2 regions of the Dictyobacter alpinus genome follow, and region 2 is predicted to be linked to the other one. Evidence: a T-box and tRNA genes for the amino acid it is inferred to sense, from the RefSeq annotation. Region 2 holds a T-box; the other holds one or more tRNA genes.
What was found. The T-box of region 2 lies ahead of serS (serine--tRNA ligase). A T-box ahead of a tRNA ligase gene usually reads a tRNA of that ligase, here a tRNA-Ser.
Positions count from the first base shown of each region.

Region 1: it has a tRNA-Ser gene. The T-box ahead of serS (serine--tRNA ligase) is inferred to sense a tRNA for this amino acid. The anticodon was not compared.

Region 1 covers NZ_BIFT01000001.1:1,269,853-1,285,875, reverse strand. The annotation lists gene EL633_RS05095 (tetratricopeptide repeat protein) at 1-1,371, shown strand, start outside; gene EL633_RS05090 (hypothetical protein) at 1,421-1,615, opposite strand; gene EL633_RS05085 (RNA polymerase sigma factor) at 2,676-3,218, shown strand; gene EL633_RS05080 (hypothetical protein) at 3,218-4,495, shown strand; tRNA gene EL633_RS05075 (tRNA-Trp) at 4,913-4,984, opposite strand; tRNA gene EL633_RS05070 (tRNA-Ser) at 4,994-5,080, opposite strand; gene EL633_RS05065 (o-succinylbenzoate--CoA ligase) at 5,192-6,733, opposite strand; gene menC (o-succinylbenzoate synthase) at 6,942-8,108, opposite strand; gene menB (1,4-dihydroxy-2-naphthoyl-CoA synthase) at 8,238-9,056, opposite strand; gene EL633_RS36485 (hypothetical protein) at 9,094-9,267, shown strand; gene menH (2-succinyl-6-hydroxy-2,4-cyclohexadiene-1-carboxylate synthase) at 9,461-10,339, opposite strand; gene menD (2-succinyl-5-enolpyruvyl-6-hydroxy-3-cyclohexene-1-carboxylic-acid synthase) at 10,347-12,173, opposite strand; gene EL633_RS05040 (isochorismate synthase) at 12,183-13,664, opposite strand; gene EL633_RS05035 (DUF1648 domain-containing protein) at 15,250-16,023, opposite strand, start outside.
Region 2 covers NZ_BIFT01000001.1:3,213,524-3,229,546, forward strand. The annotation lists gene EL633_RS12830 (phytoene/squalene synthase family protein) at 397-1,359, shown strand; gene EL633_RS12835 (hypothetical protein) at 1,486-1,698, opposite strand; gene leuS (leucine--tRNA ligase) at 2,354-4,822, opposite strand; tRNA gene EL633_RS12845 (tRNA-Ala) at 4,977-5,052, opposite strand; tRNA gene EL633_RS12850 (tRNA-Ala) at 5,309-5,381, opposite strand; gene EL633_RS12855 (hypothetical protein) at 5,862-6,317, shown strand; gene lpdA (dihydrolipoyl dehydrogenase) at 6,425-7,846, opposite strand; gene EL633_RS12865 (hypothetical protein) at 8,540-8,728, shown strand; gene EL633_RS12870 (hypothetical protein) at 8,785-9,027, shown strand; gene EL633_RS12875 (metallophosphoesterase family protein) at 9,183-9,893, opposite strand; gene EL633_RS12880 (metallophosphoesterase family protein) at 10,032-10,535, shown strand; gene serS (serine--tRNA ligase) at 10,706-11,986, opposite strand; T-box leader at 12,079-12,313, opposite strand; gene EL633_RS12890 (ArnT family glycosyltransferase) at 12,458-13,741, shown strand; gene EL633_RS12895 (hypothetical protein) at 13,731-14,762, opposite strand; gene EL633_RS12900 (hypothetical protein) at 14,903-16,023, opposite strand, start outside.

The DNA of each region.
Region 1 (16,023 bases), 1.9 Mb from region 2:
GACGAACTCGACGCCCTCTCCGACGCCGGCATGCTTGAAAGCAACGGTGAACGCTACCAGCTCCACCAGGTCATCTCCGACTACGCCCTGCTCCAGATCCCAGAAGACCAGCTCAGCGCCATCCAGGAACGCCTGGTTGACTATATCGCCGACTATATCGAAGAGCACAAAAAAGACTACGACCAGCTAGAAGAGGAAAGCGACACCATCGAAGCCGCCCTTGAAATCGCCAACGAAATAGGCAAAGGTCCCGAATTCGTCAGAAGCGTCTGTGCGTTCGCCCCCTTCCTACTTCTGAGAGGCCTCTATCGGCAGGCTGAACACTATCTCGAACAAGCCTATGAAGCCGCCGTTGAGCAAAATGACCAGAGCCGTCAAGCCCAGGCTTTACTTTACCTTGGAGAGACAGCTCAAAAAAGAGGCGAATCGCAAAAAGCAGAGACATATCTTGTGAAAGGTTTGGAGATAGCGCGCGATATCAAGGATGACGAGCAGATATGCGCTTTTCTAAGTAATTTAGGAGATATAAGACGTAAGAAAGGAGATTTTGAACAGGCTGAGGAGTATCTAACCGAAGGGTTAACTTTGGCGCAACAAATTGGCGACATTGAGAGAATGAGCAATTTGTTAAAAAGTTGGGGTCCAGTAGTCACTGGTCAAGGTAATTACCAAAAAGCTATTGATTATTTGAAAGAAGGCTTAACTTTAGCTAGACAGATTGATAGTCCAGAACAAGCCTGTATTATTCTTAGTAATCTAGGAGTACTATCGGGTATGATGGGTGAATATATACAGTCAGAGCTTTACTTACAAGAAGGGTTAACGATAGCTCAACAAATTGGACATAGGGCGCAAAATTGTATATTACTACTAAATTTAGGAGCAGTATATGCTGGTAGAAAAGATTATCAGCAAGCTAAAGCTTCTTTTGAAGAAGCTTTGCGGATCAGTCGGCAGATGGATTATCCAGAAGGAACAAGCATGTCACTGCTTAATTTAGCAGAAATTGCTATTATTGAAAAAGATCATATACTGGCAGAAAAATATCTGGAAGAAACGCTGATATTAGCAAGACAACTTGGGCGACCTTTGATTATTGCTAGAACAATGAATGAATATGGAAAGCTGCATTTGCAACAATTAGAGATAGAGTCAGCTGAAAAAGATTTTCGCGAGGTGCTTAATAATGCTCCCAAAGCAAGCCAGGATTTAATAGCCATGGCTAATTATGGTTTGGCTCAAGTGGCGGCACTTAATAAAGATGTAGATCGGGCTATTATACTTGGTAAGGAAAGTCTGGCCATGTTGGAAGTTATGGGCGATAACAATGCTAATGAAGTAAGAAAATGGTTAAAAACAATAGGTGGTTAAAACACAAAAATGGCACGAAGAATTTAATTCTTCGTGCCATTTTTGTGTTTTAATCGAACCAGAAGTAGTTTGGGGAAACCTTTTTTGATGGTGTGGTTGTTGGTGTTGTGATCGGAGTCGTGGTTGGTGATACTGTTTTCACGCCAGCTGCGTGGCTGAAGATGGCAGGTCCTAGTACGAGGACGGTAGCCATAATGAGAAGTGCGAGAATAGGTAAGATCCAACGAAGATATTGTTTACGCATGATGATCCCTTTCCTGTGCCCGGGAGTGCAGGGCCGCTTCTGTACGGTCGCTCTTTACCGTCATGCCTGCATGTCTGGGGCTTACTACATTTTTTAGAACTTATAAATGTTGAACTACAGTAATAGAGTTGTCACAAGTGGCATATGCTCTAACCTCTAGAAGGCGCGCTCGACCAAAGGCTGGGTCAATGTCAGGGTGGATCCCATCCCACCGCGCTTGTGAATCGGGCAGGTAGTCGGAATGTGTGCTTGTCCAATCTTCCTATCTACCGTTCCGATGTTGACGATCCTGTAGGAGCATAGACTAATTTTTTCGGTAGAAGACATTTATACGCATTTCTTCTACCTGTCGAGCGCTTCGCTCGTGTTTGTCTTATACCGGAACAATATCATCAACAAGATCTAAGGTATAAGATTTTTCGTAAATCATCATTATTGCCCTCAACCCCTACCAAAAAAGTACTACGCCATAGGACAAAGTTGACGGCCATAGAGTAGGGCCGCATCAGGAGCGCATCCACAGGCATTTGGAGCCGACATTTACGGTGTATGAATGAGAAATTTGTGGTGAAAATGGCTATTAAGATTCTATAAAGATTATTTGAGGTACCAGAAATTTGGTACGTGGGAGTAAAAGGTCTTGATTGCGAAGTGCTAAAAAGGCGAGAAAAGATGTACAACCCATGTTATACTGATAACAGGTGGCCTGGCCCCAACGGTTTGAGATGGCCGATATTTCCCAGGCTGCCCTGGTCCTCTTTCTCTCCTCCCCTATCATTTCTCCTTGTATTCATGCCATGTACATTAGTAGCGGCAGGGTTTGTCCCTACTCCTGTTGCACGTACGACCAGGCACAAAACCGAGGCTAGACGTGTCTGGCCATGCTCGCCTCAACACGATCACGTGTCTAAGGTACCTTTCTTACGTGAACTGGAGCAGGGACAAGCCCTGCCGCTACTAATGTACATGGTGTGACTTTTGTGGGTGGTGGTGAAATGCTGTTACAAAGCGTGGGTGGGTGCGAATATATTGGTGAGATCTCAAACTGTGGAGTTAATGAATGTATCACCAATCATCAGCCCGGGTACCAGAGCCGATGGATTTATATGAGCGCTATGCGCCTGCCGTGCTGGCCTATCTGTTGCGTCAGGTTAGCTTGCGGGAGGATGCAGAGGATCTGCTGCTAGAGATATTTCTGGCGGTGGTGGAGAAAGGCGCCGCGCTCCATCAAGATGAGCAGCTTGTACGCGCTTTTATCTGGTCGGTGACGCGTAATAAGGTCGCTGACCACTATCGTCGCTACAGCCGTAGAGCGAGTATTCCATTGGTGGATGTCGAGGAAATGATCTATGAGCGAGATGACCGTGAGCCAGAGCAGGTGGCCTTGCGCCGTGAGGAATATGCTCAGCTTCACAAGCTGATCAACGAGTTACCAGAGACGCAGCGCGAAGTTGTGCAGCTGCGCTATGGCCATGAACTCAGCTATGGTGAGATCGCTCAAATAGTCTCTAAAAGCGAGAACGCAGTACGCATGATTGCGCATCGAGCTTTAAATATATTACGCGGCGCCTATAGTGGCAAGCCAACAGGGAGGAGCAAGTAATGGCTGACAACGAAAATAATACTTTCTCGGACATGACAAATCAACAACCGGACAGCTCTACTGACTCCTTTGAGGCCGTTGATGCCAGATTACGCGAAGACATACAGCATGGCTATCGCTCATATAGACAAGAGAACCAAGCATCGCTATCACGTGTCCAGGGACGCCTGGAGGCGCGTTTACGGCAAGCGCCAGACCAGACAAATATTCACTCTTTCGAGAAGTTTTATCAACAACGTCAGAAGGAAAATAGCATGGATGAAAAGCCAGTGCAAAGAGGACGGAGCCGCCTGGTACGCACCTTAAGTATCCTTGTGGCAACCCTGGTCGTTATTGCGGTAATCAGTAGCGCCGCATTATTATTCAATACTAGAAGTCACCTGGTTGTCGGTATTCCAACCGCAGGAACTATGACGCCAACCGCGACAGTCAGGCCAGACACAAAGCCGAGTCCTACGCCGACCGCTGCCATTGATGAGGCCGCATGTTCTTCTTCAGCTGATCCAGGCGAGCAATATCTGTGCTCGGCAGGTCAGGAAAAGCAGCTTAATATCTCGACCATGGTGGGCAAAACCCGCTTTACCATACAAAGAGGCTATGCAGACTCACAGCGTGTGCTGCTGACAACTGTATCTACTATTAATGACAAAGAAAATATGATAATAGGGATTGATCGCCTGACTATCCAGGGGGGAATAGTTCTATTTGGAGGAACCGGGGGCGGCCCTGATCTTAGAACAAATCAATGGTATGGTTTAGGTTCTTTCGACGCCAGCAAGATACCTGCAGGTACTAAGGAGCTACAGATAACAGCTCACCTTAGCAAAACTGCAGTAAAACCACCTGTAGTGAGGGAAGATGCAGGAACGGTGCAGTTGACACTGCCATTTCATCCTGAGAAGCGTGTAGCGACACTCAATCAGACTATAAATGTCGGTGGAACACCTGTCACACTTGATCATGTCATTGTGACACCGAGTCTTACCAGGGTTTATATTAAGAGTACGATAATTGCCCGTAATGGTCTCGCTCAACCTGAAGATATGCGTTTATCTGTAGATGGCGAAAATTCAAAAGATCTGGCCTCTTTGGGAGGTGGAGGGACATGGACCCCAACCGGAGATAAATATGGTACGCCGATCGGCTGGGTCAGCAATTATACCAATCCGCTCTTTGATCGGCAGGGAACATGGACATTACAGATTGCCGCCAGCGACCTTGGTAGTAGCAGTCCCGAGCCCATCACTTTTAATTTTACCGTGCCGCCCGCGCAATAGGTTTATTATGCGGACAACACGAATTAGCAGTAGTATTAACAAGAGCGATCCTGTCCCGGAGCATAGTTCTATGCGTCGGGGCAGGATCGCTGGCATAGTTAAAGGTGGGTCATTCACTTTTTTGCAAGAGCAACCATGGACCCATCCCCTCATACATCTCCCATCACGATAGGTCATCTTTAACATGATCATGATGAGGGAAGTTCACGTGGGGCGAGGAGACAGTGATTATGATCGTAAACAGGGACGTTCACGTGGGCCGTCCCTTCGCTCCACGTGAACGTTCCCGATCATGATCATGTCCACGATGGTATGGATGTCGTTGCAAAAATTTGTATGACACACGCTATTTAAAAAGGTTCTGTGAGATGAAAGGAACGAAAAAAAGCCTCTGATATTACTCAGAGACTTTTATGACAGGGGAGACAGGACTCGAACCTGCAACAACACGTTTTGGAGACGTGGACTCTACCATTGAGCTACTCCCCTAGAACCGGGCGGAGAGGGAGAGATTCGAACTCTCGGAAGGGTTACCCCTTCAGCGGTTTAGCAAACCGCCGCACTAGGCCACTATGCGACCTCTCCTTAGTGCGTTCTCGAAACGGATCCATTGTTTTCAACGCTGGCTGATAACTCATGAAACCGTCGCTTGCAGAATGATAATAACATACCACATCTATCCTGTCAACACTTTTTTCAGTGTTTTTTCGGCATCTTAGCAATGAGATAGTTTGGGAGTTCGCGTCTGAGTAATTTCCCCGCTGAATTGCGTGGAAGCTGGTCAACTATATGTATAGCTCGTGGTAGTTTGTAGCGTGCAAGTTTTGGGGTAGCATAAGCTAGTAACATGTCGGAAGAGAGTGAACTGCCAGCTTTGAGATGGACAAAGGCGATCGGCACCTGTCCCCATTGAGGATCGGCTTGCCCACAGACTCCCGCCTCTTCAACCTCTGGATGTGCCAGCAGGATGGCTTCAATCTCCGCTGGATAGACATTTTCACCGCCTGAGATGATCAGGTCGTTGCGCCGGTCGAGGACATAGAGATAGCCCTCTTCATCCACATAGCCGATGTCTCCGGTCGCCAGCCAGCCATCGGTGATGGTCGCGGCCGTAGCCTCTGGCCGATGATCATAGCCTGTGGTAATGCTTGGACCCTTGAGGCAGATGATGCCGGGCTGATGGGGTTGGGCGACCTTCTCTTCGTCCATGATGTGTAGCTGTACGGGGAGCAAGGGGCGACCGGCCGAGCCCAGCTTACGTAAGGCATCACCTGGAGCCAGGGTTACCGCTTGCGAGCAAGATTCGGTCAGGCCATAGGTTTGCACGACAGGCACATGGCGGCGCGCGCACTCTTCAAGGAGCGGCCGTGGCGCGGGACCTCCACCGAGCAGGACACAGCGTAACGTGGTTGGATAGTGTTGCTGCCGGTCATCCAGGTCTGCCAGCATACGTTGAAGCATCACAGCTACTACTGAGATAATCGAGACGCCTTGAGCTTGAATGGCTTGATTTATGCTACGGGCATCAAACTTCTCATACACTATAATGCGGATCCCATAGATCACATTCTTGAGCAGAATCGAGAGGCCCCCAATATGGAACAATGGCATACAGAGCAGCCAGCAATCGCTCTCGGGATGATGTCCCAGATTTAAAGAAGATCCCAGCGCATTCCACCACTGCATCTTATAGGTGATAAGCACGCCCTTTGGAGTTCCTGTGGTGCCAGATGTATACATAATCGCCTGGATCGCCTCTAGATCGATTTCATCTAAGAGTGGTGTGTGCAGATCTGGTGCAATATTTTGTAATGTGACCTGACGATCAGCGAGATCGAGTAGCAGTCTAGCCTCAAGTAGAGCTGGGAAGGCCTGCTTGAGTTCGCTGGCCCGTGTATGATACTGCTGATCACTGACGAGAGCCAGAGCATCCACATCGCGCAACAGCCAGACCTGCTCCTCAAGCGTCAGGCGCACATTCAAAGGAACCAGGATCGCCCCCAGGCGCATCAGTGCGTGTACACAGACAACAAAGGGCAGGCCATTACTGGCCAGCAGAGCCACCCGGCTATTCTGCCTGACTCCTAACGCCGCTAATTGGCGGGCCAGTTGGATCGCCTGCTGATTCAGTTCAGCAAAAGACCACTCGATCTCCGGTGTACTTACCGCGATCTTTTGTGGAGTATTTTCAGCACTACGCTGTAACCAATTTGGTAGCTGAGATCCTGGTATATTCATAAATTGTCTCCAATAATGAGTGATAATGTCATCATATGATAATAATTGGGTATCTCTCCCAGAGTAGCGGCAGGGCTTGTCCCTGCGCCAGTTCACGTACGACACGTCCCTGAGACACGTGGTCGTCGTGAGGCGAACATGGCCAAACATGTCAACCTCGGGCGTGTGCCTGCTCATACGTGAACTGGCGCAGGGACAAGCCCTGCCGCTACTGGGCTACCCTATCGAGATGGACGCCGAGGCCAGGTGCGGTTGGGACTGTCAGGAAGCCTTGTTGGATGGGTAGGGTTTCCTGGATCAGGTCATCGGCTAGCATGGGTAGGGTGGCGAGACCACATTCCAGTTGGATTTCGGGTGAGGCTGCGGCCAGGTGCAGTGAGCTGGCAAGGCCGATGCCGCTTTCGATGGTGCTGGTAATCACACACTGGAGGCCTGCGGCTGTCGCGGCCCGGATGATCTCACGGCTACTGCATAAGCCACCAGCGAGCTGTGGCTTGATTACCAAGATATCCGCCGCCTGCGCCTCCAGAACCCGCCGGGCACTGGTCAGATCGGAAAGTACTTCATCGGCCGCGATGGGAATGCTGGTAACGTGTCGCAGCGCGGCCATGCCTGCCAGATCGGTACGGTGCAATGGCTGTTCAACATATTGGATAGCGTATGGCTCACAGGCTGTCAACATCGTTCTGGCCTGCTCGAAATCCCAGGCCTCGTTCGCATCCAGGCGTAGATGCGGCTCTGGACCAAGCGTGCAACGGACCGCCATCACCAGTGCTTGCGCCTGCTCAATGTCCTGTCCTACCTTTAGCTTGATGCAGCTGTAACCATTGGTAATAGCTTGCAGGGCCAGCGTTACCGTGGATGCGATGCTCTGTGATCCGACCACCGTATTTGTCGCTACCCGCTCGCGTAGACGGGCCTGAGCAGATTGCAAGAGGGCAGGCGTGGGAGCTTCCGTTAGAGATGGCAGTGCCAGCAAGGTTGCCAGTGAGCATTGATAGTGTTGTCCCAGGGCATCCAGGAGCGCGGTCTCCAGGGCGCAGATAACGCTTGTAGGCAGAGTTGCGCCATGCTGGTAGATCAGCTCAAGAGCCGAGGCGAGAGAGCGTCCCTGGATGAGTGGAGTGATCAGCGGAAAACTTGTCTGGGCATCTTCGATGGTGCCACCACTAAACTTTGGCAGGGGCGCACACTCCCCGAAGCCGATAATGCCGGTGCTGGTCTGTAGTGTAAGGATAAAACCCTGACGTGTAGCCAGTTCTTCATGGGCACTGGTAAAGCTGGCAGGCAAAGGAATCCGATAAGGATGCCAGTCCAGATCGCGCACAAGCGGGATAGGTGATCTCTCTATTGAATCCTGGCGATTAGTACTCAACGTTCATGCTCCAGACTTTTCAAACAGATCTGCTTTTGTATTCAGACACGTACATATCTTGAGAAAAGGAGAAAGGCTCCCGCGCACGCTAAGTCGCCGGAGCCTTTTAAGGGATATGCTAATGAATGCCTATGGCAGGCGAGGGAATTTTGAGAAGTCAGGTTTGCGTTTCTCAAGGAAAGCATTCTTGCCTTCACGGCCCTCTTCGGTCATGTAGTAGAGCATGGTGGCGTTACCAGCCAGTTCCTGGATACCGGCCAGGCCGTCTGTATCAGCATTGAAGGCTGATTTCAGGAAGCGTAGCGCAACAGGGCTCTTCTCCAGAATCTCCTGGGCCCACTGGATCGTCTCTTCTTCCAGTCTGGCCAGAGGAACCACGGTGTTGACCAGTCCCATGTCCAGGGCTTCCTGGGCGTCATACTGACGGCAGAGGTACCAGATCTCACGAGCCTTCTTGTGACCAACGATACGGGCCATGTAGGTTGCGCCCCAGCCAGCGTCAAAGCTACCGACGCGTGGGCCTGTCTGGCCGAAGCGGGCATTGTCAGCGGCCACGGTCAGGTCGCAGAGCATATGCAGGACGTGGCCACCACCGATGGCGTAGCCGGCGACCATGGCGATAACTGGTTTGGGAAGGTATTTGATGACTTTCTGCAACTCAAGGGCGTTTAAGCGTGGCACACCATCGTTGCCGACGTAGCCACCATCGCCACGGACGCGCTGGTCTCCACCGGAACAGAATGCTTTATCGCCCTGACCGGTGAAGATGACGACACCGATCTCGGGATCTTCACGGCAGAGGGTGAAGGCTTCGATGAGTTCGTCGAGTGTTTGTGGGCGGAAGGCGTTGCGTACCTCTGGGCGGTTGATGGTGATTTTGCCCATGCCGTCGGCTTTTTCAAAAATAATGTCCTGGTAGTCGCGTACTTTTTGCCATTCAACTGACATGTGAGTCTCCTTTTATTCTTTATATGTTGTGGAACATATGACAGATAGTTTTTTTTTCTCTCTCTGTGACTCGCCGCCTGCGGCGGCGGTCGAGATGCTGGCGAACAGTGGCACGTCACCCAACGTAACGGCAGGGCTTGCCCCTGCTCCAGTTCACGTACGACCAGGCACCCTGGTCGAGCTGCCGGCAACCGCACGTCACCCAGCGTAGCGGCAGCCCTTGCGGCTGCCCCAGTGCACATACGACCAGGTACAAGCCCGAGGCTGACATGTTTGGCCATGCTCGCCTCATGATGACCACGTGTCTCAGGGACGTGTCGTACGTGCACTGGAGCAGGGGCAAGCCCTGCCGCTACGTTGGGTGACGCGCTCAATGGGCGGCAGCCCCTAACTATCTTACTTTATTATTGCACAGAATTTGTGAAGTTTCGAACCAGTGTTTCGAAAGCTTCTGGTTGTTCGAAATGGACGGTATGGCCGGCATTGGGAACAATCTGGTGTTGTGCCTGTGGTAATTGGGTGGCCATTTCACGGGCGATGGCGCAGAACTTTGGGTCGTCCTGGCCTGTGATGAGCAGGACTGGGACGGTGATTTCGTTCAGGCGTTGATGGAGCGCTGGCTGTATGCCGGTGCCGACGCCACGTAGGCTGTTGGCCAGGCCACGGGGTGTGTTGTGCAGGCGCTGCTCGCGTAGTTTGGCGCGTTGCGCGATGGACAACTTTTCCTGGCTGGCAAAGAGCGGACGACTTTCCCAATAACTGACAAAGGCTTCAAGACCATAATCCTCAATGCAGGTTGCCAGCGCTTCATCGCTACGCTGACGCTGTTCGCGCTCTTCGGCAATGGCCAGTCCTGGTGATGCACTTTCAAGTACAAGCGCCCTGAAATAGCCTGAGAGAGCCGTATAGAGGGCAATGCGCCCACCCATGGAGTAGCCAAGCAGGATAGCTGCGCCAGGGGCGATATGGAGCGCCTGTAACGCGGCCAGGATATCTTGCTGACAATGCTCCATGGAATAGCGCGTGGGATCCTCAGGAGCGGACGAGCGACCATGACCGAGCATCTCTAGTGAAATGACATGCATATCCTGGCCCGCCAGATGTTCCAGTAGCGCCCCCCAACTGGTCGCATTGCCGGTAAAGCCATGGATAAATACCAGTGTGGGCCTGAGCTTAGCGGTAGCGGCGGTTGGCTTACCAAGTTCCACCACACCCATTTGTACCCCATTAATAGCAATTGTGCCAATTTCGACATCTTTATAGTTGAGGGGTTGCATTCCCATTATCGATTTAGTCCTCCTGGTTACGGAGTGCACTCCCTACCACCTGCCATAACTGGCGATGCATAGTCACATTACTTGTGCGCTCAGTGCGTAGTTCAATAACGTGGAGTCCGCTCGTTTGAATATCCTGTTGAAACACCCGCCGAAAAGTTGTCCAGTCGGCAGGTCGTTGATAGCTGCCGCCATACATGCGTATGACCGGCTCAAACTCAAGTCCGGTTGGGGTGCCAAAGACCTGCTCAAAGTGCTCCGGATAGGCGGCCTGCGGCAAGAAAGAGAAGATGCCGCCACCATCATTATTAATCAAGATGACCACCAGATCCAATTGATGCAGGCGCGCCGCCAGCAAACCATTGAGGTCATGGAAAAACGAAAGATCGCCGATGACCAGAACCGTTGGGGTGCGTGCATGCTTGCCCGCGCTCACTCCCAGCGCGCTGGAGATCACACCATCGATGCCGTTCGCTCCACGGTTCCCGACTGTCTCTATGCTATGGGGAGCACCCCAGAAAAAGGTATCCATATCGCGTATCGGCATACTGTTGCCCGCGAACAAGGTTGATCCCGCTGGTAACAGCTCGGCCAGCTCGGTAAAGACGCGTCCCTCAAATAGCTCTGGAAAATCCTGGATCGTCGTATGCAAGGCCTGGCGTGTCAGGCGCTCTGCCCGCTGCCACTGTGCAAGCCACTGCTCATCGCGTGTATAGGTCTGGGAAAGCAAGCTACTGAGCTGCTCACAGAAAGCGACCGGATCAGTATGGAGCATTTGAGAGGCGAGCTGGGTGGGCTCATGCCAATCATTTTGCGCATCAATCACGATCTGTGGACAATGCGCGTAGCGCTTCATGTAGAGCAGGAATGGCTTGGCGACCGGCATTGGACCGAAGCGCAGTACCAATTCAGGCACATGCTGGTCCGTAAACGTGTCCAGGCGCAAAAAGGCATCGTAGCTACTGAGAATCAGACTTTGATCGTGTGGACCACCACGCAACTGTGAGAGCGGATCCGCCAGAATAGGATAGCCCAGCGTTTGTGCGAGTTGTAAGAGTGGCTCGGTCAGCGCGGGGTTAGCCAGGGGTCCAACCACAATTAAGCCATGTTTGTGGTCTTGTAGCTGTGTGGCGATCTGCTGGAGCGCCGCCGCTGGCAATGTTCCCAACGGGGCATCTATCACACTCACATAGGGTTGATTGGCGGGCCGTCCCTGCCAGGCAAGCGGGTCGCGTTGCTCGGGAGGGAGGAGGGGCTGATTGGCCAGCGCGGCAGGCGTGAGCGGTTCGCGAAAAGGAAAGTTCAGGTGAACCGGACCAGCAGGCACGGCACTGGCCAGTGAGGCCACGCGATTGGCTAACGTGCGGATGTAGCGCAACGCTTCATTTGTCGCTTCAGGGAGCGCGACTTCAACAAACCATTTGGCGTGTGTGCCATATAAGCGATTCTGATCAATGGCCTGGGGGGCACCGTTCTCGCGCAATTCATGGGGGCGATCAGCCGTCAACACCAGTAGCGGTACATGGGTTAGATGAGCTTCTGCCACTGCAGGCAGGAAATTAGCCGCCGCCGTACCCGAGGTACACACCAGGGCAACCGGGCGACCCAATTGTTTGGCCAGGCCAAGCGCGAAAAAAGCTGCCGAGCGCTCATCTACATGCATCCAGGCCTTGAGCTTTGGATGGGCCACAATCGCCAGCGCCAGCGGGGTTGAGCGCGAGCCAGGGCAGATCACCACATTGCGTACATCCGCCCGTTGCAATTCATCGATAAAAGCATACACATATGCATACGTAGGATTTTCAGCCTGCGCCCCGTACTGTGCATCATTCACATCTACCATAAGACCTTCTCACTTCTCTCCACCGAGACCACGCAGCATCACCTGCAACTTCAGGCAGGACTCCTGATATTCACTTTCTGGATTTGAATCCGCCACGATGCCGCAGCCAGCGAACAGCGTCGCCTGCCGACCTTCAACCAGGCCAGAGCGTAGCGCCACCGCGAATTCTCCATTACCGCCCGTGCCAATCCAACCCACCGGCCCCGCATACCAGCCACGATCCAGATGCTCATCCGCGCCAATCGCAGCCAGAGCAGGTAAGCGTGGATAGCCGCCGACCGCTGGAGTAGGATGCAGATCTTCAATCGCCTCCAGAATACTGTGTCCGGGTAAAAGATCGCCCATGATGGGAGTTTCCAGATGCTGAATATTCTTGAGTTTCAGCAAGTGTGGAGCATCCGCCACCCAGACGCGGGAACAGAGAGTGGATAGCGCATCGCGAATGGTCGTGACCACAAACTGATGCTCACCTTGATTTTTCTCACTGTGTAGCAACTCGTTCCCAAGATGTTCATCTTCCTCTGCAGTTGTGCCACGAGGAGCCGAGCCGGCCAGAGCCATCGTTTGAATTTGTCCATCCTCGCTACATACCAGGCGTTCAGGTGTTGCACCCATAAAATAGCGCGATCCGCGTTGGATAGCAAACACATAGGCGCCTGGATAAGACTGGCTCAAGCGTTGGAGCGTAGCATCTACATCAAACGGGTTGGCCTGCTCAACCTGTACAGCACGAGCCAGGACCACCTTCTCAAACTCGCCCGCCCGAATCTTCTCCACGGCCTGTGCCACCTGATTTTTCCACTGTTCAGCGGGCAACAGATTATGGGTGATAAACTCTTCATTTGTTGGCGCAGGCTTTTCAGTTGACGGCGCGGAGGTGCTCTGCAATGCATGTGACAACCGCTGTAACGTCTCAATCACCGCATTGGCCCGCTGCTCATAAGCATCCGTCGCATCGACCAGAGCATTAATCGTCAGGCCGGCCTTATCCTCATCCGAATGAAAGAGCAGATAAGGCAAGATCAACAAACCATCCGGAAAATTTTGCCAGAGATCAGTACGGGGTGTCAGGGTATCAAAAGTAAAGCCACCCAACAGCACCGGACCAGACGTATAGGCGGGCAAGTCTGTTGAAATCTTCTCAATGATCGCATCGCGCCGGAGTTCACGCCACGCAGTTGCCGCGCTCGATACACGCTCAGGTCCCGTCGTCTCAATTGCCGCCGCTTGCCCTACTCCTACCAATGCTCGTGCATCGACCGAGCGCGACCAAAAAAAACGATCCCCAAGATCAAGCTGTTGAAAAAGCGTAAAAAGCCATTGAGGATCATGCAGGGCAATGGGGAGTGTAATACTCACAAGAATCTGGCGTCCTAACTGGTTGGCGCGCTCCGTAGCCAGCCGAAACGTCCTTACAAAGTGGTCTCGGTCGTAAAGATGGGACCCTGAATTATTCGTACTACGCGCATTATCAGTAAAAGCTATATCCATTTATCTCACCAGAATTATGAATGTTTTGTATATTAAAAGCAACCGTGTGCAATCATAGCGGAATATCGTATTTTAGTTGACAACTTTCTATCTATCCACCGGATCACCCACCAATCATGCTCAGCGTGAATAGCTAGAAGTACACAATACGTCACAGAAGTATGATTAGGCGGGGCGACATGCTGCGGTGGTGGGTTAGCCAGATGCCAAAAGCAGTGCCTGTAGTATTATAGCACGGGATTGAAATTCGTACCAAGAGCCTGAAAAAGTGAGAATGTATAGAACCATAGCCATGGTGCCTCTGCTTAGCCATATTTTTCCTGTACAGCTATTAAACCTATCAATGAACATTTTCCCGGAAAATTATCATTTGTATTCTGTTGTCTGCTTATGAATTTCACTATAGGTGCTAAAAGGCGCTACAATCGATTTCTGAGACTTTTGGCAATATATACCTCCTGTCATGCTCTCTTCACTCCAAAGTCTCCCTACGTTCCTTACAAGCGCAAATAAAGGCATTGTATGCCTAAACATAAAATATATTATCATAAGAATTCTATAGCTATTGAAAATAGTAGCAGGTACAGAATATCTGAACGTATGTAAAATGCAAAATGATTATTAGATGAAATAAATGAGCAATAATAGTTTATAGATGCAAAAGACAACATATCTTACGGCTCACCGTCCTTCAAGGTTCCCGATCATGAGCAGCTCCTATTGAGTGCGTCTCCATGACCATCACCTGCTTTCGTGCATGGATGGTTCTCCCTCAGGAGACGGAGAGCTTATCTCACGTCGAGATATCGGGCGCCCATGCCTGATTTGTTGGAAAAAAGCTGACTGAGTTCGACAACTTAAGACATTTAAGAACTTAGACACCAGAGACATGTGCAGAAATGTCTTAAGTTATGGCGCAAAAAGGTGTTTGAGCCTGGCAACTTAAGACATTTAAGAACTTAGACACTAGAGACATTGGCAAAAATGTCTTAAGTTATGGCGCAAAAAGGTGTTTAAGCCCGGCAACTTAAGACATTTAAGAACTTAGACACTAGAGACATTGGCAAAAATGTCTTTAGTTCATTTAGGAAATCTGTTATTTCAGTGAATCAGGCTGTGCAAGAATGGAGTGGACTGTCTTGGACATTTACATTCTTCATTTCAGGTTACACTTACGTATGTATGTTATAATAATATATTTATATATATAAATATATTATTATATATATTATTAATAAATTAATTAAAATAGAAGAAAGATAAATTTCCCATAAAAAGAAAATGAAACGCTTTCATACCATATTTTTGCAATGTTAAGACATTTCTGCACATGTCTCTAGTGTCTAAGTTCTTAAATGTCTTAAGTTGCGAGCTAAAAACTAGATTTAACCAACAGCTTAAGACATTTTTGCCAATGTCTCTAGTGTCTAAGTTCTTAAATGTCTTAAGTTTGCCTGGGAATGGGTTTTATAGATATAAAATTGGGTCTATGTGGATAGCATAAATAGGCTAGTGATGATGCATACCCTCAGATTGCCAGTGTATTTTTGGATGGCGAGGTGAGGGTATGCCTGGATTTTTAGGGTTAGCGTACAAACAGGGTGATGCTAACGATTGCCAGGATGATGGCTATGATGGCGATAATAAAGGTTTTGCCCCATGGATTGGCCATATTGACGGTCCAGCCGATACCGATACGTTTATCGATCCAGAGGGCAGGATCATCGGGGTTGTAGTAGAACATGCCGCCGATCCAATAGCGGTCGTCGTCCCGGGCGACAAATTTGGGATTGTTTTGTGCCTGGTACTGGTGTTGATTTCTCTGGATGATTGTGCGAGTCAGGTAGACCAAGGTGCCGATAATGACCAGTAAGAGAATGGTGACTATCCCGATCAAGACGGCGTTGGCGTTACTTTCAGGGATGGCGCCAAAGATGAGCAGCGAGACAGCTAGAAAGACCAGATTGGTGACGGTGGCCAGCACAAGCAGGATCTGGCTGGTGCGATGGCGTAACTCATGCTGGTAGGCGACATCAGCTTCAGGATTGGCAGGGTCCACCTGCTGACGCGCGGTGGGTATATAGCGGGCCAGTCCTAGCAATAGCGCGGTCGTAAAGATCGCAGGCAACGGTAACGTCCATAGCGCCACCAATTTGTCGGTCCACTGATTGGGCTGTCCATCGGCCCCGAAGTGGGTAGGAATCTGAGCCGGCAGGACTGGATAACGTACCAGGGCGATGACAACCATGGCGACAATGATGGCTAGCGCAGGTACGTACCAGAGAAAGGGAATATGATATGGGGTCTGGTTGGTGCTGATATCAGCCATCACTACCTGGCGCAGGCCGCTATACCAATT
Region 2 (16,023 bases):
TCCTTGTTCTTTTTTATTATATGATCAAACTCGTAGCAACGATTTAGCGGTCACGACGACTTTCTCGTAGCATATTCTTTCAGTAGTATGTACGTAAACTGCGCCACTTAGGTTTGATGATGTATTCTTGTTGTGGTGTAGTAATATGTTACCCATTTCTACAAGGAACAGACATCTGTATTGTGATCGCGCCATGATACGAGACGAATACTTTTGTTATGACTGTGTAAATTATACTGTCAATAGGATTAGCTTTTTATTGCGTAACCCAAAAGTATGGTTGATCTAAGCGCCAACATAAAGGATATTGTTGTAATAAGAACATCATGCTGATTATTTATCATTCGATAAAAAAGTTGTACCGATGTTCAATGGAAAATGGATAGGAGATATGCAATGCGACAGGGACAAGGGGTGACAGATGCCTATGAGTACTGTCGTCAAGTGACGCAACGAGCTTCAAAGACCTTTTACTGGGGTTCTGTTTTTTTGCCACCACACAAAAGACAGGCCGTCTGGGCTATCTATGCGTTCTGTCGCAAGGTCGATGATATCGTTGATGAGGCAGCAGATGGTGCCGCGCCAGCGGTTGGGCATTTATCAGGATCGAGTTCTCCAGCAACAGCCATTGAGGATTGGCGTCAGGCTCTGACCCGCTTATATGAGCGCGGTACGGCCGGTGATGACCCCATACTCCGGGCTTGGGAACATATGCTCGAACATTATTCGGTTCCGTTTCAGCCTGCGATGGATTTACTGGCGGGCGTGGAAATGGATCTAACACGCCAGCGCTATCAAAACTTTGAAGAACTCTCTCTTTACTGCTATCGCGTTGCTGGCACAGTCGGCTTGCTGACCTCTCCTATCTTTGGTTATGAGGATGATACAGCTTTATCTTATGCGGTAGATCTTGGTATTGCCTTGCAATTGACGAATATCTTGCGTGATATTGGGGAAGATGCTCGTCGAGATCGTATTTATTTACCCGCTGATGAGATGGAGCGTTTTGGCTATCGCGAATCTGATCTGATGGCTGGTGTGATCAATGATGCTTTTTGTGATCTGGTGCGTTTCCAAATAAGACGCGCTGATGAGTATTATCGGCGCGGCACTCTGGGTATCGAATTATTGGATGCTGATTGTCGTCTGGCTGTGCGTTTAAGTGGAACCCTGTATCGTAGGATACTGGATCGTATCTGTAGTAATAATTTTAATGTATTTACCATGCGTGCAAGCGTCCCTTTGAAGACAAAACTCATGACGGCTTCAACGCATTGGTTCATGCAGCAATTTGATCTGCATGCGAAGGGATCGCATAGTATAAGGCAGCAACAGAGTGCGGTCTCTTCTCATCGTTAGGCGGCGCTCAGCCTAAAGAAAACCCCCATTCCTGCTTGTGAGCAGGAATGGGGGTTTTCTTTGAAAATAAAATGTTGTATTGTGTAAATAGGAATAACATGCGCGTACTTTGTGCTACTGGCGAAATTAAAGTTCGACTTTGCCATTCACAACAAGTAGTTTTAGAAATTCCAGATGGCGCAGTACTTCTACGCGGTCACTACCACCATGCTGATACCATTGACGAAGCCAGAATAGTGAAATAATTTCGTCCTGGGAAAACCCGTTGCTAACTAGCTTATCTGTCTCAGTCTCGGCACTATGAGTATGATTTATCATTTCTAGAGGTTGCGTATTCATGTCCGTATCCTTCCACCAACGCCCTTTATAGGCACTTCACCGCAGCATTGTTCCCGCTTTTTTTAGTTCATTTTCCAAAAGTCTTATATAGTAGGAGTAATCCTAATACAATAGACGTTGGATGTGTTCCTTTTTCAAATATCACTTTGCTGGCACTAGCCCCCCTTCCAAAAATCTATCCCATCTCACATTCACTACACAAAGTATAAGCGGAAAAAGATCGCAGTTGCTATCGATTGCGTGACAATTACAGTGTGAAATAGCTCACATTTGCAGGTGTTTGGCTCATCTATACCGCTCCTCTATGGCTGATCCAGTACAGATGAACTATCTGCCCTATATACGTTTGACACTACGGAAAGGTTCCATACAGGCCACGTGAGATTTTTTACTACATCTGGCCCGGTCACCATCCCTCTATGTTCTAGTCGGGTTAAACTAGAGGATACTTTACCTTGTATTTAAATAGACGTCAGATGATTGCGAATGGGGGCACCAAAATATTAGAAACCGCTTTCCAAAATCAGTGATAAAAGTTCTGGAGCAGTATAGTAGCTAATCGCCATCTATGATAGGAAAACAAAGAAAGAAGCAGGAATCAGGCCACGTTCATGGCCTGATTCCTGCTTCTTTAAGTTATGAGTGAACTGAGTTGTTAGCGAACAACAATATTGATCAGACGGCCAGGAATATAAATGAACTTTTGTATGCTGGCCTGACCAATAAAGGATTGTACGCGTTCATTGTTGAGCGCCAGTGTACGTACTTCTTCTTCGCTGATGTCAGCAGAGACTTCGATGCGTTCACGTACCTTGCCATTGATCTGGACGACCAGTGTGAAGGCTTCGTCTCTGGTTAGTTCCTCGATATGAACGGGCCATTCCGAGGTGTGAATGCTTTTGGTATGTCCGGTTTGATGCCACAATTCTTCTGTGAGATGTGGGGCAAATGGTGCCAGCAATTGCAGCAGTGTCTCCAGGGCTGCACGGTAAGCGCTGCTATGGGCGACGTTGTCACGCTGCTGTTTGATCAGAGCATTATTAAACTCCATCAGCGCGGCCAGGGCAGTATTAAAGCGGAAGTGATTCAGATCCTCAGTTACGCGTTTAATCGTTTTATGGCGTAGCCGCTCGATGGCTTTGCTCTCCGCTGTCTCGGCTGTATCTGGTTTATTCGTCCAGGTATCGCCGATCAGACTCCAGACACGATTCAAGAAGCGCCAGATACCTTCCAGATTATCCGCCCGGAACAAGCCACCGGCTTCAAACGGACCAATAAACATCATGTAGCAGCGGACCGTATCTGCCCCATATTTATCAACATATCTGTCAGGAGCTTCAACGTTACCACGGGACTTCGACATCTTTTGTCCGTCGGAACCCAGGACCATGCCCTGGTGGAACAGACGCTGGAATGGCTCGTCAAAGTTCAGGTGCCCCATATCATGCAGGGCTTTGACAAAGAAGCGTGAGTATAGCAGGTGCAGAATCGCGTGTTCTACACCACCGACATATTGATCAACCGGGAGCCATTTCTGCATTTTTTCCTGGCTCCATGCCTCCTCACTATTATGTGGATCAGCATAGCGCAGATAATACCATGAAGAGTCGATAAAGGTATCCATGGTATCGGCCTCGCGTGTAGCGGGTCCGCCACAAATGGGGCAGGTAGTATTCAGGAATTCAGGCTCATAGCGCAATGGTGATTCACCAGTAGCTTTAAATTGGACGTTTTCCGGTAGTCGTACTGGCAGTTGATCTTCTGGTACCGGCACCGTACCGTGGTCCGCACAATATACAATCGGAATAGGACAACCCCAGTAACGCTGGCGACTAATCAACCAATCTCTCAGTCGATAATTGATGGTGCTCTGACCAATGCCTTTTTCTTTAATAAATTGGATGACGCGTGCCTTAGATTCATCGCCGGGCGTACCATCAAAAGGACCCGAGTTAACCATTCGGCCCAATGCCTCTTTAGCCTCGCTCCAGGTAGCTGTATCGCTGGCCTCATCTTCCTCTGCGCAGATGACTTCACGAATGGGAATCCCAAATTTACGTGCGAACTCGAAGTCGCGCTGGTCATGGGCTGGCACGCCCATAATGGCTCCAGATCCATAGCTCATCAGCACATAGTCGGCGATCCAGACTGGAATTTTCTCGCCGCTGACAGGATTGGTCACATATGCTCCGGTGAAAACTCCGCTCTTATCTTTGTCGCTACTCATGCGCTCGATCTCAGTCATACGGCGAGCCTGATCAACATAGGCCGTGACCTCGGCGCGCTGTTCAGGAGTCGTAATTTTATCAACCCAGGGATGTTCGGGGGCCAGTACAAAGAAGGTGACACCATAGATTGTGTCTGGCCGTGTCGTAAAGACAGGAATCTCTTCTTGCTTATCTCCAATATTCGCGGTAAAGCGGATCTCGGCACCCTCACTACGACCAATCCAGTTGCGTTGCATCGTAATCGTTTTTTCGGGCCAATCTATTACCTCAGAGAAATCCAGCAAGCGCTCTGCATAAGAAGAGATTTTCAGCAGCCACTGATCAATCTCCCGGCGCTCTACTACGCTTCCACAGCGCTCGCAGGTGCCATCGGCCAGCACCTGTTCATTTGCCAGTGTAGTATTACAACCGGGACACCAGTTGGCGGGCGCTTTTGTGCGATAGGCCAGTCCTTTGTTATAGAATTGCAGGAACAGCCACTGGGTCCATTTGTAATAATCTGGCAGGCAGGTAATCACCTCGCGTTGCCAGTCCCATTGCGCACCCATCGCGCGCAACTGTTTACGCATATTCTCAATATTTGCCAGGGTCCAGGTGCGAGCTTGAATACCGCGCTTAATCGCGGCATTTTCCGCTGGCAGGCCAAAGGCATCAAAGCCAATTGGCTGCATGACATTGTAACCCTGCATACGCTTAAAGCGGCCATAGGCATCAAAAGGAGAATAATTATACCAATGGCCCATGTGCAGATCACCGGATGGATAAGGGAACATCACCAGGTGATAAAAGTCGGGTTTAGCAGAATCGTCGGAAGCATGGTAGATATGGTCTGCTTCCCATTTTGTTTGCCATTTGCTCTCAATTTCCTTGGGATCAAATTTAGTACGTGTGATCATTAGGGGTCCCCCATGTATTTTTATACACCGAACGATAAAATTGCTGGCAGGAAAAGAATAGAGAAACCAGATATAACGACAAAAAAGCCTTTCATCCATGAGGGACGAAAGACTTTTCCGTGGTACCACCCTGATTTTCGATCAATGGTGGCGTTGGTGGACCTGAGGGGACTCGAACCCCTGACCTCCTCCATGCCATGGAGGCGCTCTACCAGCTGCGCTACAAGCCCATATATCTGGTGAACCGGTTCAGCAACCAAGATCTACTCTTTATTATACGCGGTAACGGAGCGTGCCGATAAGTGCTAATACTCTTTCACACTTATTGCTCACAGGCGAGTTCGGTCTTCATTGCAGTCTCGCACCACCCGGCTGCTCTCTGGTTTGGCAGACCTACTACTCCTGCTCATCGCCTTCTTTATGACGAAATCTACTATATCATACGCACGTGCGATTTGCAAGATAGTCAATTAATGGTACGATTAGTGGAGATGAGGGGGCTCGAACCCCTGACCTCGACAGTGCGATTGTCGCGCTCTACCAGCTGAGCTACATCCCCATGTGAGATAGATATTAGCACAATTGTCTGCTATTGTAAACCCTTTTTTGTTTTTTTTTCGGCATTTCCTTCAATGTCCAGCTAGAAAAGGGCTCTCCGTCTTTCGGGGGAAGGTGGTGGGGGAGGGTTGCGAGGACACGTCGCGCTCCATCATGGGCTGCCGCCCCTGCACCCCGCTTTCCCCTTCAATGCCATAGAGCCTGGAAAAGATCATAGTATTGTCGTGTATATGCTTTTTGCCTGTTCTATCTTGAATATTCATAGCAAGCTGACAGTCATACCCCCCAAAAGGGTTATGTTTAACCCAAAAGTAGTGCATAATGACGTATAGTGAATATAGACACTAGATTTTATTCATGGTGAGCAGGGAGGCAGCAGTCAAAGACATTGTTGTATAGCTGAAAGCCGAGACAACCGTTTTTGATTGTATTCGTGTGGCCCATCTGGTATGTGGGGTTATAAGTGAGAGGTAAAGCTACAATGATTTATTATCGAGTTGCGTTTTGTGTTGAACAAGCCACTGTAGAAAATATTGAACATATACAATCCCATGGTAGTCAGGCAATAACTCAGCAAGCGGTCTGGAAATGGCGTTCAACTTTACTGACATCGCCCCACGCCCTCTTTACATTATTGCGCGCTTATAGTTATATTCCTAAAGATAATATACGTGTGTTTTTTGCTTCTTCTGAGACTGAGATGGATGATATGCTGGCCAGGCAGAACGCCGGGCAGATCTCAAGTTCGGTTTCCGCAGATCAATTTCTGGCCGGTAAGCGCATTAATACTATAGATGTGAAAAGGCTGGAATTTGAGTTGAGCATGGAAGCTGATCATGACGAACCATATACTTTCACTTTACCTATGTCAATTGCTGAACGGATGGCCTGGACAGCCTTGCTGCAAAAAAGGCAGCGCGGTGAGCTAGAGAGTTGATGGTAGCGTTCTTTATATTGCATGCTGAACATATAAAAGAGTCGCTGGTAAAAGATTGATTACCAGCGACTCTTTTATAGTACAATGATCTTTTTTACCATGTGTGTTTAACGGGCGCGAGCTGCCTGGCGAGGTGGAATATGGATAGGATGTCCCTCTGCGGCCAGCACGGCTTCGCGTAATCCTTCACTGAGCGTTGGATGTGGATGAATGGTTTCTTCAACCTCATCTACGGTCAATTCACCACGCATGGCTAGCGAGTATTCTGTAATCAGGTTGGTGGCATCCGGACCAATGATATGGGCGCCCAGGAATTCACCATATTTACCGATGATGACCTTTGTGAAGCCTTCAGTCTCGCCAATTGCAACCGCTTTTCCGATCGCACTCCAGGGGAAGCGCTCGACACGAATCTCAGAATACTTTTCACGTGCTGCGGCTTCTGTCAGGCCGACGGAGGCGATTTCAGGGAAGGTATAGATAGGATTCGGTACCACGTCGTAGTTCATGATGGCAGGGTGTCCTGTCGCATTATCCGCGGCAATCTCGCCTTCCATCGAAGCTACGTGTGCCAGGCCTGCACCATGGATCAGATCTCCAATAGCATAGATGCCTGGTAGATTGGTCTCCAGATTGTCATTGACGCGAACACGCCCACGGTCAGTATCGAGTCCCTGTTCCATTAACTGCTCCAACCCACTGGTATTTGGGCGGCGGCTAACGGCCATCAGGACATATTCAGCTGAAAAGCTTTGTTCACCTTTGTCTGTGGTGGTCTGAACTTTTTTCAGTCCGTTCTCGTCGACGATACTCTCAACTTTGGCATTAGTGACAATATTGATGCCACGCTTGCCCATGATACGCACAAGTAGCTTACGGACCTCTTCATCTACTGGAGCCAGCACATTGGGGAGCATTTCCAGGATCGTGACTTTAGTTCCCAGTGCTTCAAACATGCAGGCAAGCTCAATACCAATCACGCCGCCGCCGACACAAATCAAGCTTTCAGGCGTCTTTGGTAGATTCCAGCAGGTATCGCTGTTCATCACTTTATCGCCATCCACGCCAGGCATAGAAGGAATAAAGGGTACGGAACCATTAGCAAGGATAACCTTATCGGCACTAAACTGTTGTGTGTTACCGTCTTTCGTGACAGTTACGGTCCTGGACGCATCCACGCTACCCAGTCCATCGAACACATCGACATTATTACCCTTCATCAACGTACTGACACCACTGGTCATACGTTTGACGACTTTATCTTTAAATGCGACAGCCTTATTCATATTGAAGACAGGTGGTTGGGGCAAGGTAATGCCTAGTTCTTCAATTGAAGAAAGATTGTGCAGGGTTTCAGCAATATGCAGCATAGCTTTGGACGGAATACAGCCAACATTCAGGCAGGTACCGCCCATATACTGTTTTTCTACAATCGCAACTTTGGCACCTCGCTGTGCCGCGCGAATAGCGGCCACATAGCCACCAGGGCCAGCACCAATGATTGCAACATCATAATGAGTACTCGTCATAAATTTCTCCTGCAGTTCTTATGAACCCATTGATTATATATGTGAGTAAGTCTGAAAGCATCAAGCAGGTTTATTAGACCTTATGGATAGCTTATTCTTCTCTCAATACATGGGTACAAAAGTATATTTGTCTAAATAGACTAATTTTCATATCCAATGAGATGCGGTGAGCGGCACGAAGGAGGAAGAGCGTCCAGCCAGGGTTGAGCCCCTTGCATCTCTATTTGACATAGATGGTGTGTCGGCACCGCCTTTGGAACCAGACATCTGAATGCCAGGATCGTGATAGACGTGCATCTCGTTTCGCAGGTAGAACCGGGATAGCTCTTTCTGACAGGATGATGCGTTCCTGAAAGTCGTAAATAGTAGCTTATACTCCCTGTCCCGTTACCCCTTTGATACGTCGTTTTACTCCCCGTCAGTATATCACGTTTCTCTCTGTCTCGGTACTCAAGCTCTGGTGACCTCTTATGGTCAGTGGATGACCTTTTTGGCCTACTATAATGACGAGTTTGAAAATAAAACGTATCAATAGATACAGAGAAAAATTATTCTAATATCCAAGGGAAGCTTGCGCCCGCAAGCCCTCCAGTGAAAAATAGCTGGCATGGACATTGAAGTCGGAGGCTTGCCAGCTTTACAGGTGGAAGTGAATGCATTTAATTCAAACGTCTAGGACTGGGAGATAAACCAATGACAACAACAGGAGAACTGCGCTCGATTATTGAGGAACTTGAGTTAGTGGATGTAGGCGATGCTGCTACTTATCTGGACGAAGATGACCAGAATGTTGGCGAGACTCCAGATATGGCAGCGCTGAATTTAGCCAGTTGTTTGCAATATATTGCGTGCTCGGATGAGCATGATTATCAATTATGTTAATCTGTTGCCGTTCGTTTATATGCAGACTTGTAATACTTACGTTCTAATCAAATAGTATGTTTTTTTATGCCACCAGCAAACCACCCGGCTTGCTGGTGGCCTTGTTTTACCCCTTTATTCCCTTGTTTTATCCCTTTATTCATAGGTTGAAAAGAATTTTTTTTGCTCTGCGAAGCAGAGCAAAAAAAAATTCTAAAAAAATTCTTGTGCCGTTGCAGAAAATTGTCGGCGCAGCCGACAATTTTCTGCAACGGCACAAGAAAAATCTGGTCGATGCCGCAGGCATCGACCAGTCCTGAATAGTTACAGGATAGCTCATGAAGAAAAATCGGTGGTTCTAAATTTATCACAGGAAGAAGATAGTTTGAGGTAAACTTATCCTTAAGGATAGCTTTTGCGATAACAAAGAGATTTGTCAGACTGCTTTGTCTGACAATTTATGAATGCATATATGCTAATATTTAGCTTCAGTTAACACTTTAATGCGCTTATCCACATTTGGAATACCACTCTGTTTAAGCTGCTTGACAACCGCTTTAACATCATATTTGACGCGCCGGTGTTCAGCCTGCCAGATGTTATCTTGCCAGTTCACAATGGCGTAAGAGGCCCTTGGATCTTCATCACGTGGTAATCCACAACTACCAGCGTCAACCAGCAACAGGTGCTGCCAGCGGCGCTTATAGGCCACATGATAATGCCCAAAAGCCAGAGCGCCAATAGTAGGTGGAAGCTTTCTGCAGAGATGCTCAATTTTGCTATCAGGTGTGGTTGGGAAGATAGCTTCCTCTTGATTAAGTGGATTAGCATGGACGACTAGCAGATCGGTGCCATTGGGATTGGAGACGAGATGGCTAAAAGGGAGTGCCGCCAGATAATCGATACCGGCAGGACCAATCTGTTCGCGTGTCCAGGCAATCACACTCTGTTTTTTTGGCCCTTTTTTTGAGCTCTGGATCACAACATCTGTATCTACATTGCCCTGAATGACAGGACAGTGTAGGTTTTGCAGGGTAGCAAGAACCTCTTTTGGATAAGGACCATTCAGGCAGAGATCGCCGGCAATAACCAGTTGATCGATGTTATCCTGCTTGCTCAGGTCCTCAAGCACAGCATTTAAAGCTACAATGTTTCCATGTATATCAGATATAATCGCAATACGCATTATGATATCCTGATTGAAGACACTCGGTACAGTGTCCCTACTCTCTAGCTTGGTAGTATGTTCCTACGTTTCGCACTATTACTATGATCCTTTAAAGGATCATAACTACTATATCTCAAAATATGAGAGGATACAAAGATGAATCATCGCATAGGTGTTATTTCTGATACGCATTTGCCCAGATTTTCGGCTCTACCGGATGAGATATGGGAATATTTTGCTGATGTTGAACTAATCATTCATGCGGGTGATCTCTCTGTACTGTCTGTGATCTCTGAGTTGGAGACGCTTGCTCCGGTGGTGGCGGTACAGGGAAATGTTGAGCATGAGGAAGTAGTCATGAAGTTGCCAATCAAGAAAGAGGTAAAGGTTGGTCATTGCAGGATTGGTATTGTACATATTCTGGGGGAGGCACGTAACTATGCGCGTACTGCGCGACGGGAATTTCCTGATGCACGCGTGGTGATCTTTGGTCATAGCCACAATCCTTATAATCAAGAGCATGATGGACAATTACTCTTGAATCCTGGTAGTGCCACCGATCGACGTCGCCAACCTACCTGTAGTATTGGACTACTGACCATTGATGATGAATTGCAAACGGCTGTAGCTGAAATAATTCCTCTGCCTGCCAAAAAATAATTTGCCGTGCCCAAACGCTCTGGCTCTGCGAAGCAGAGCCAGATTTTTTTGAGACGTGGCAGAAAATTGTCAGCGGTACCGCTGACAATTTTCTGCCACGTCTCAAAAAATCTGATCGATGACGACAGGCATCGACCAGATCTGCTGACCACAATAAAAGAACCCTTGAACTAGCGGCCAATATATTCCTGTCCGCCCATGAATGGACGCAGCGCTTCAGGAATGCGAATGCTCCCATCGGCCTGCTGGTGGGTTTCCAGCAGCGGAATTAAGATACGTGGCGAGGCAATCGCTGTATTGTTGAGGGTATGGGCAAATTTAACTTTTCCCTCTTCATCACGATAGCGTATATTCCCACGGCGCGCCTGCCAATCATGCAGGTACGAACATGAATGGGTCTCGCGATAGCGCCCCTCACTTGGAACCCAGCACTCGATATCATACATGCCAACTTTGCCGTCACCCATATCGCCAGTACAGACGTTGACGACACGGTAAGGAAGCTCAAGAGCCTGGATTAGCTCCTCAGCATTCTGCAGTAGTTGTTCAAACCAGAAAACTGACTCTTCATGGTCAGCTTTACAGATAATATACTGCTCAACTTTATTAAACTGGTGAATGCGGAAGACGCCACGGGTATCTTTTCCATATGTACCGGCCTCCTGACGGAAAGCAGGGCTATAGCCAACGAACTTGAGTGGTAGTTCTTCTCCCTTGATGATCTCGTCTTTATACATGCCTGTGATCGAGACTTCAGCCGTACCAACCAGAAAAAGGTCTTGATCTTTGATCTCATAAACCTGATCTCGGCCTTTAGGAAATTGCCCATTGCCGACAAATGCGAAGTCACGGGCCATTGCCGGTACAATCAAAGGAGTGAAGCCTTTGCGCGCCATTTTATCCATGGCGAAATTGATCAAGGCAAGTTCTAGTCGGGCTGCATCATTGCGTAAGGCATAACTGCGTGAGCCAGCTACCTTGACTGCGCGCTCGATATCAACCAGATCGTGTTTGAGCATCAGATCATAGTGATCCAGTGCCTTAAACTCAAAATTTGGTGCTTCTCCCCAATACTTGATGGGAACGTTATCATTCTCATCTTTTCCAACGGGGGCACTGGGATCAGGAATATTGGGTACCAGTAACAGTTGGTTATAGCGCTCTTCCACGAGTTGGGTCAGCTCTGGTTCTTTGGCCTTGATGAACTCAGCCAGCTTTTTGCCTTCTGCGATCAGATTGTTGCGTAGCTCGGTATTCTTTTCCTTGGCCGCCTGTTGAATACCTTTTGAAAGCTGATTTTGTTTAGCGCGTGTATCCTCTACTGTATGTTGCAAGGCCACCACCTGTTGATCCAGGGCCAACAGGGCATCAATATCGATCGAGTTGTTTTTCAGACGTGCCGCTTCTTTTACCACATCTGGATTGCTACGAATAAATGCCAGGTCAAGCATGCTCTTCTCCTTTGATTATTTTGTGTGCGTGCCTCCACTAAAGAATGCGGACCACGCTATTTATGGGCAATAAAAAAACGCCGTGTCCTTCCTTAAAGGACGACGACGCTACGTGCGCGAAATCGTGGTACCACCTTGCTTCTTTCAATACAACAGCCCTGATGAGCGTGTAGTGAAACTCATTACAACCTGATAACGGGGGCAACCGTTGACGCTTAGCGCGTAGGCTCCAGGGTGGATTTCTCTCCTGCCTATCCTGCGTCGCACCGTCCCGCAGGTCTCTGTTTTGCTATGACAAGAGGTACTGGTCCCATTCATTGCCTGTCTTATTTCTTCCATTTCAGGATAGCAGTAGCTTTATTATTTGTCAACAGTCAATCAGAGCAAAAAATGTTACACTATTGATACCTTTTTTCTGCTTGAAGGTTTTTTTGGAAACGTTATAAGTTAGTGATGGATACTATGATAGATATGCGTTGGCGAAGTAATAAGATAGCCCTGGCTATTTTTGTACTGGCCTTGCTGGTGCGCGTTAGCTATAATTTGACTGTAGCGGCCCATTATCAGCCGCTGCATGATTCTGCGCAATATCGAGATATTGGCCTGCATATAGTACAAACACACTGTTTCTGTTTGCATGGCAACATCCCTACTGTTGGGCGTGCACCACTCTGGCCACTACTCATTGGTCTGTTATCGTTGCTATTTGGTCCAAATGATCTGTTTGTACGCTTATTTCTCTGTGTCTTAGATGCCGCGACATGTTTATTAATCTATCTCTTTGCGCGACGTTTATTGACTGAGCGCCTGGCGTTAGTCGCCGGCATGAGCGCCGCTTTCTATCCCAATCTTTTTATCTATACTGGCTGGCTCTATTCGGAGACGCTCTATACCTTTCTGTTAACGGCTTTTTGTTATCTACTTTATCGCTTCCAGCGTGAGCGCACGTTGCTACTGGCAGTTGCCAGTGGTCTCTTGCCTGGCTTGCTGGCCTTGACCAGACCGAATGGATTGGTGTTGCTGGTACTATTTTTGGTTTGGCTACTTGTCATGGGATGGCAACGGCTGTTTGCCTGGCGTTATGTGGGGCGTATGCTGGTATTAGTGCCAGCACTGGCTTTGCTTTTGATTGTGCCATGGACGTGGCGTAATTATCTGGTCACCCAGCGTGTATTGCCGATTGCCACGGGCGATGGCACCGTCCTGCTAGGATCCTACAATGATCTGATCTCCCAGCGCTCCTGGGACCAGATGACCTGGCTGAACCCTTTGACGTCCGTGCCCGGGATTTCCAGACACTTTCCGTTGTATACATGTGATGCCAGGTGCGAGATAGGGCGTGAAGAGTTGTATAAAGATTATGCTTTACTGTGGATGCAAACGCATCTGGATAAGATGCCGTCGTTACTTACGGCTCATCTGGCCAATATGTGGGTTCCTGATGCGCATGAAGCTGATCTGCCTACTGATCGTTTCACGAATCAAATCTCTACGCGCGTGGTTCTGGTGCTGATGAGGATTACCCCGTGGCCTATCTATCTCTTATTTATAGCAGGACTCTGGTTTACGCGCCGGCGCTGGCGTGATTTATTGTTTGTCTATGGGGTACTGCTAGTGACTATTGCGCAAAATATAGCATTCTATGGTATTCCCCGCTTTAGAGCGCCAATTGAACCTTTATTGATCCTGCTGGCTGTCGCGGCGCTCCCGTCACTACTAAAATTTTCCGTAGCAGCAAAGCGGTTTAGGATTTGATTTCGTTTTTCCAGACCTTGACGTCGCTGAACGTGGCATCAATGGGCGTGCCATTGTTAATTACCGCCACCCCGATTTTTCCGCTTGTCAGCGTATCATCTGAGATTGCGCCTAAATAGTGTCCGTTGGCAAGGATTGTAAGACTATCTTGATGGGCCAGGATCATCAATTGATTCGTTTGTTGTAGGCCTGGCGTGATGGCGTCACTGAGCCCTTGCAATAATATTTTTCCCTGATTGTCGCTCTGGTAGAGATCAAGTGCATATGAGCCATTGCTGCCCACATGGAAAAAATAATAAGAGCTACCTTCACTATTGGCTCGCAGGAGGAGTCCTGCCTCACCAGGATTGCCCTGGAGGATGCTTACACTGGCTTGATAGGCGATATCGGTCTCATTCGTGCCTTGCGCGATACATGGTTGGAGATATCCTATCTGAGCTTCTTTGGCGTGGTAGGTATTATCGGTAAAACTGCAGCCAGTATTCGCTGCTGGTCCACCCCTATCCCATTTACTGCTACCACTGTTATCCTGCATAGGATCATCAATGAGTGTCTTGCTAGCCGTCCAGAGCTGATAAAGTTTCTCGCCAGCCGTAGCTGTGGCTGTGGCATCATTAACGGTCTGGGTAGCGATGGCTGCTTGATTGCCTTCAGCGGTTGCACTGGCTTCAATCTGTGCCTGAGCCGTTTGAAAATAGTTAGCAGTGCCTTGCGCCTGTGCTTGTGCGGTATTTTGCACGCTGCGTGTTTGCTGTACCTCAACAGTCGCTGCATGGCGTAAGGAAGCTTGATAGCCGGTTGATGTTTTGAAGAGTATCAGCGCAAGACTGCTAATCAGTAATAGAGAAGAAATAATAATTACCAGGATCGAGCTTGCCAGTTTTAGTTTTGAGCGTTTCTTACGGGGACGAGGTGGTGGAGGCCAGCTAGGTCTGACTGTTGTTGTCTTGTCGCCTCCGGTTTGTTTGGCAAGTGCTGGTGTATCCATTGGCCTGTTTTGCAAATCTATATCGGACATCATCTCTCCATAACTTCTATGGGCATGTTCAGCTCTTTATAGGATACCATAAATGTGCTTTTTTGAAACGAAAACGGACGTATGGTTTACTTCGGAAGTGAGCGATTATCTCTGGATTTTGTGGATATAGAAGCGTAGTTGCTTTAAACACCCCATACTCTGGCATTGCTAAAAGTAGCATCCGGTATATTTTGTTCTGAGTCGCCAGCGAAGAAGCCGATCTGCCCCGATTTGGTAGTAGTATCATCAGCTTTGGTCAGAAATTGTCCATTCACATAGAGATAGAACGTATGCTGGCGAGCAATGATGGTTAATTGATTGGTTTTCTGCTGGATGGCTGAACTGAGTCCTCCCGTAATGATATGCGTCTGTGCACCTGTCTTTGCCTGTGCACTGGCCAGTAGAAAACGTCCAACGTTGGTGAGACCAAACATGTAGAGCGTATTTCCATCTGGATTGGCGCGAATAAGCAGGCCACCGGTGTCTCCTTGATTAAGCGTCATTTGCGCCTGAAAGGCGATATTATCAAATGTTAAACCCTGTTCCAGGCAGATTATCGCTTTATCTCCTTGAATACTAGAGAGATGGAGTTGTTGATCTTTAAACGAGCATTCCCCATCTGTGTTTATTGCTTGCCAATTATAGGGACTTTGAGTTGTAAGCGTGTCTTCCAATAACATTTTACGTTTCGTCGCTTGTTGGTAGAGAGTTTGTGGATCCGTAGCGGTGAGCGCTGGCAAGGTTGGTACTGCTGTAGGATTGGCCTGTGTAGATTGATTGTCGGTCTGGCCTGGATTTTGTAAAAGCAAATAACCCCCGAGGCTGAGTGCTAGCAGAATGCAGATTGTGAGAGTTGTAAAAATAATGGTCCTGGCAAGTTTCTTGTTCTTGTGATTACGCTGTTCGACGAATTGTGCTCGTCGGCCGCTTCCTCCCGCTGGAGAGAGTTGGACTGTCTGTACTGGTTGTAATGGGGGGTTGGCTGCTGGTTGAGGCGCGGCCATATAGATTGGATTATGTGGGGCTGGTTGTGACACTGGCGGGGTATCATACTGTTGATAACTCTTTGGACTTACTGGTTGTGAGGGGAGCCTCATTGGGCGCCGTTCAATCATTGGTGGAAAAGAGGCAACTGGATTGGGCAATGGGGCAGACTGTGGCGCCGCTACATCCTGCTCTGGTTGTAGTGGTGACGTGTTTGGTGTCAAGGGCCCTGATTGAGGATTTGCTCCCTCTGGATGCGCCTGCATGCCAGGACGGCGAA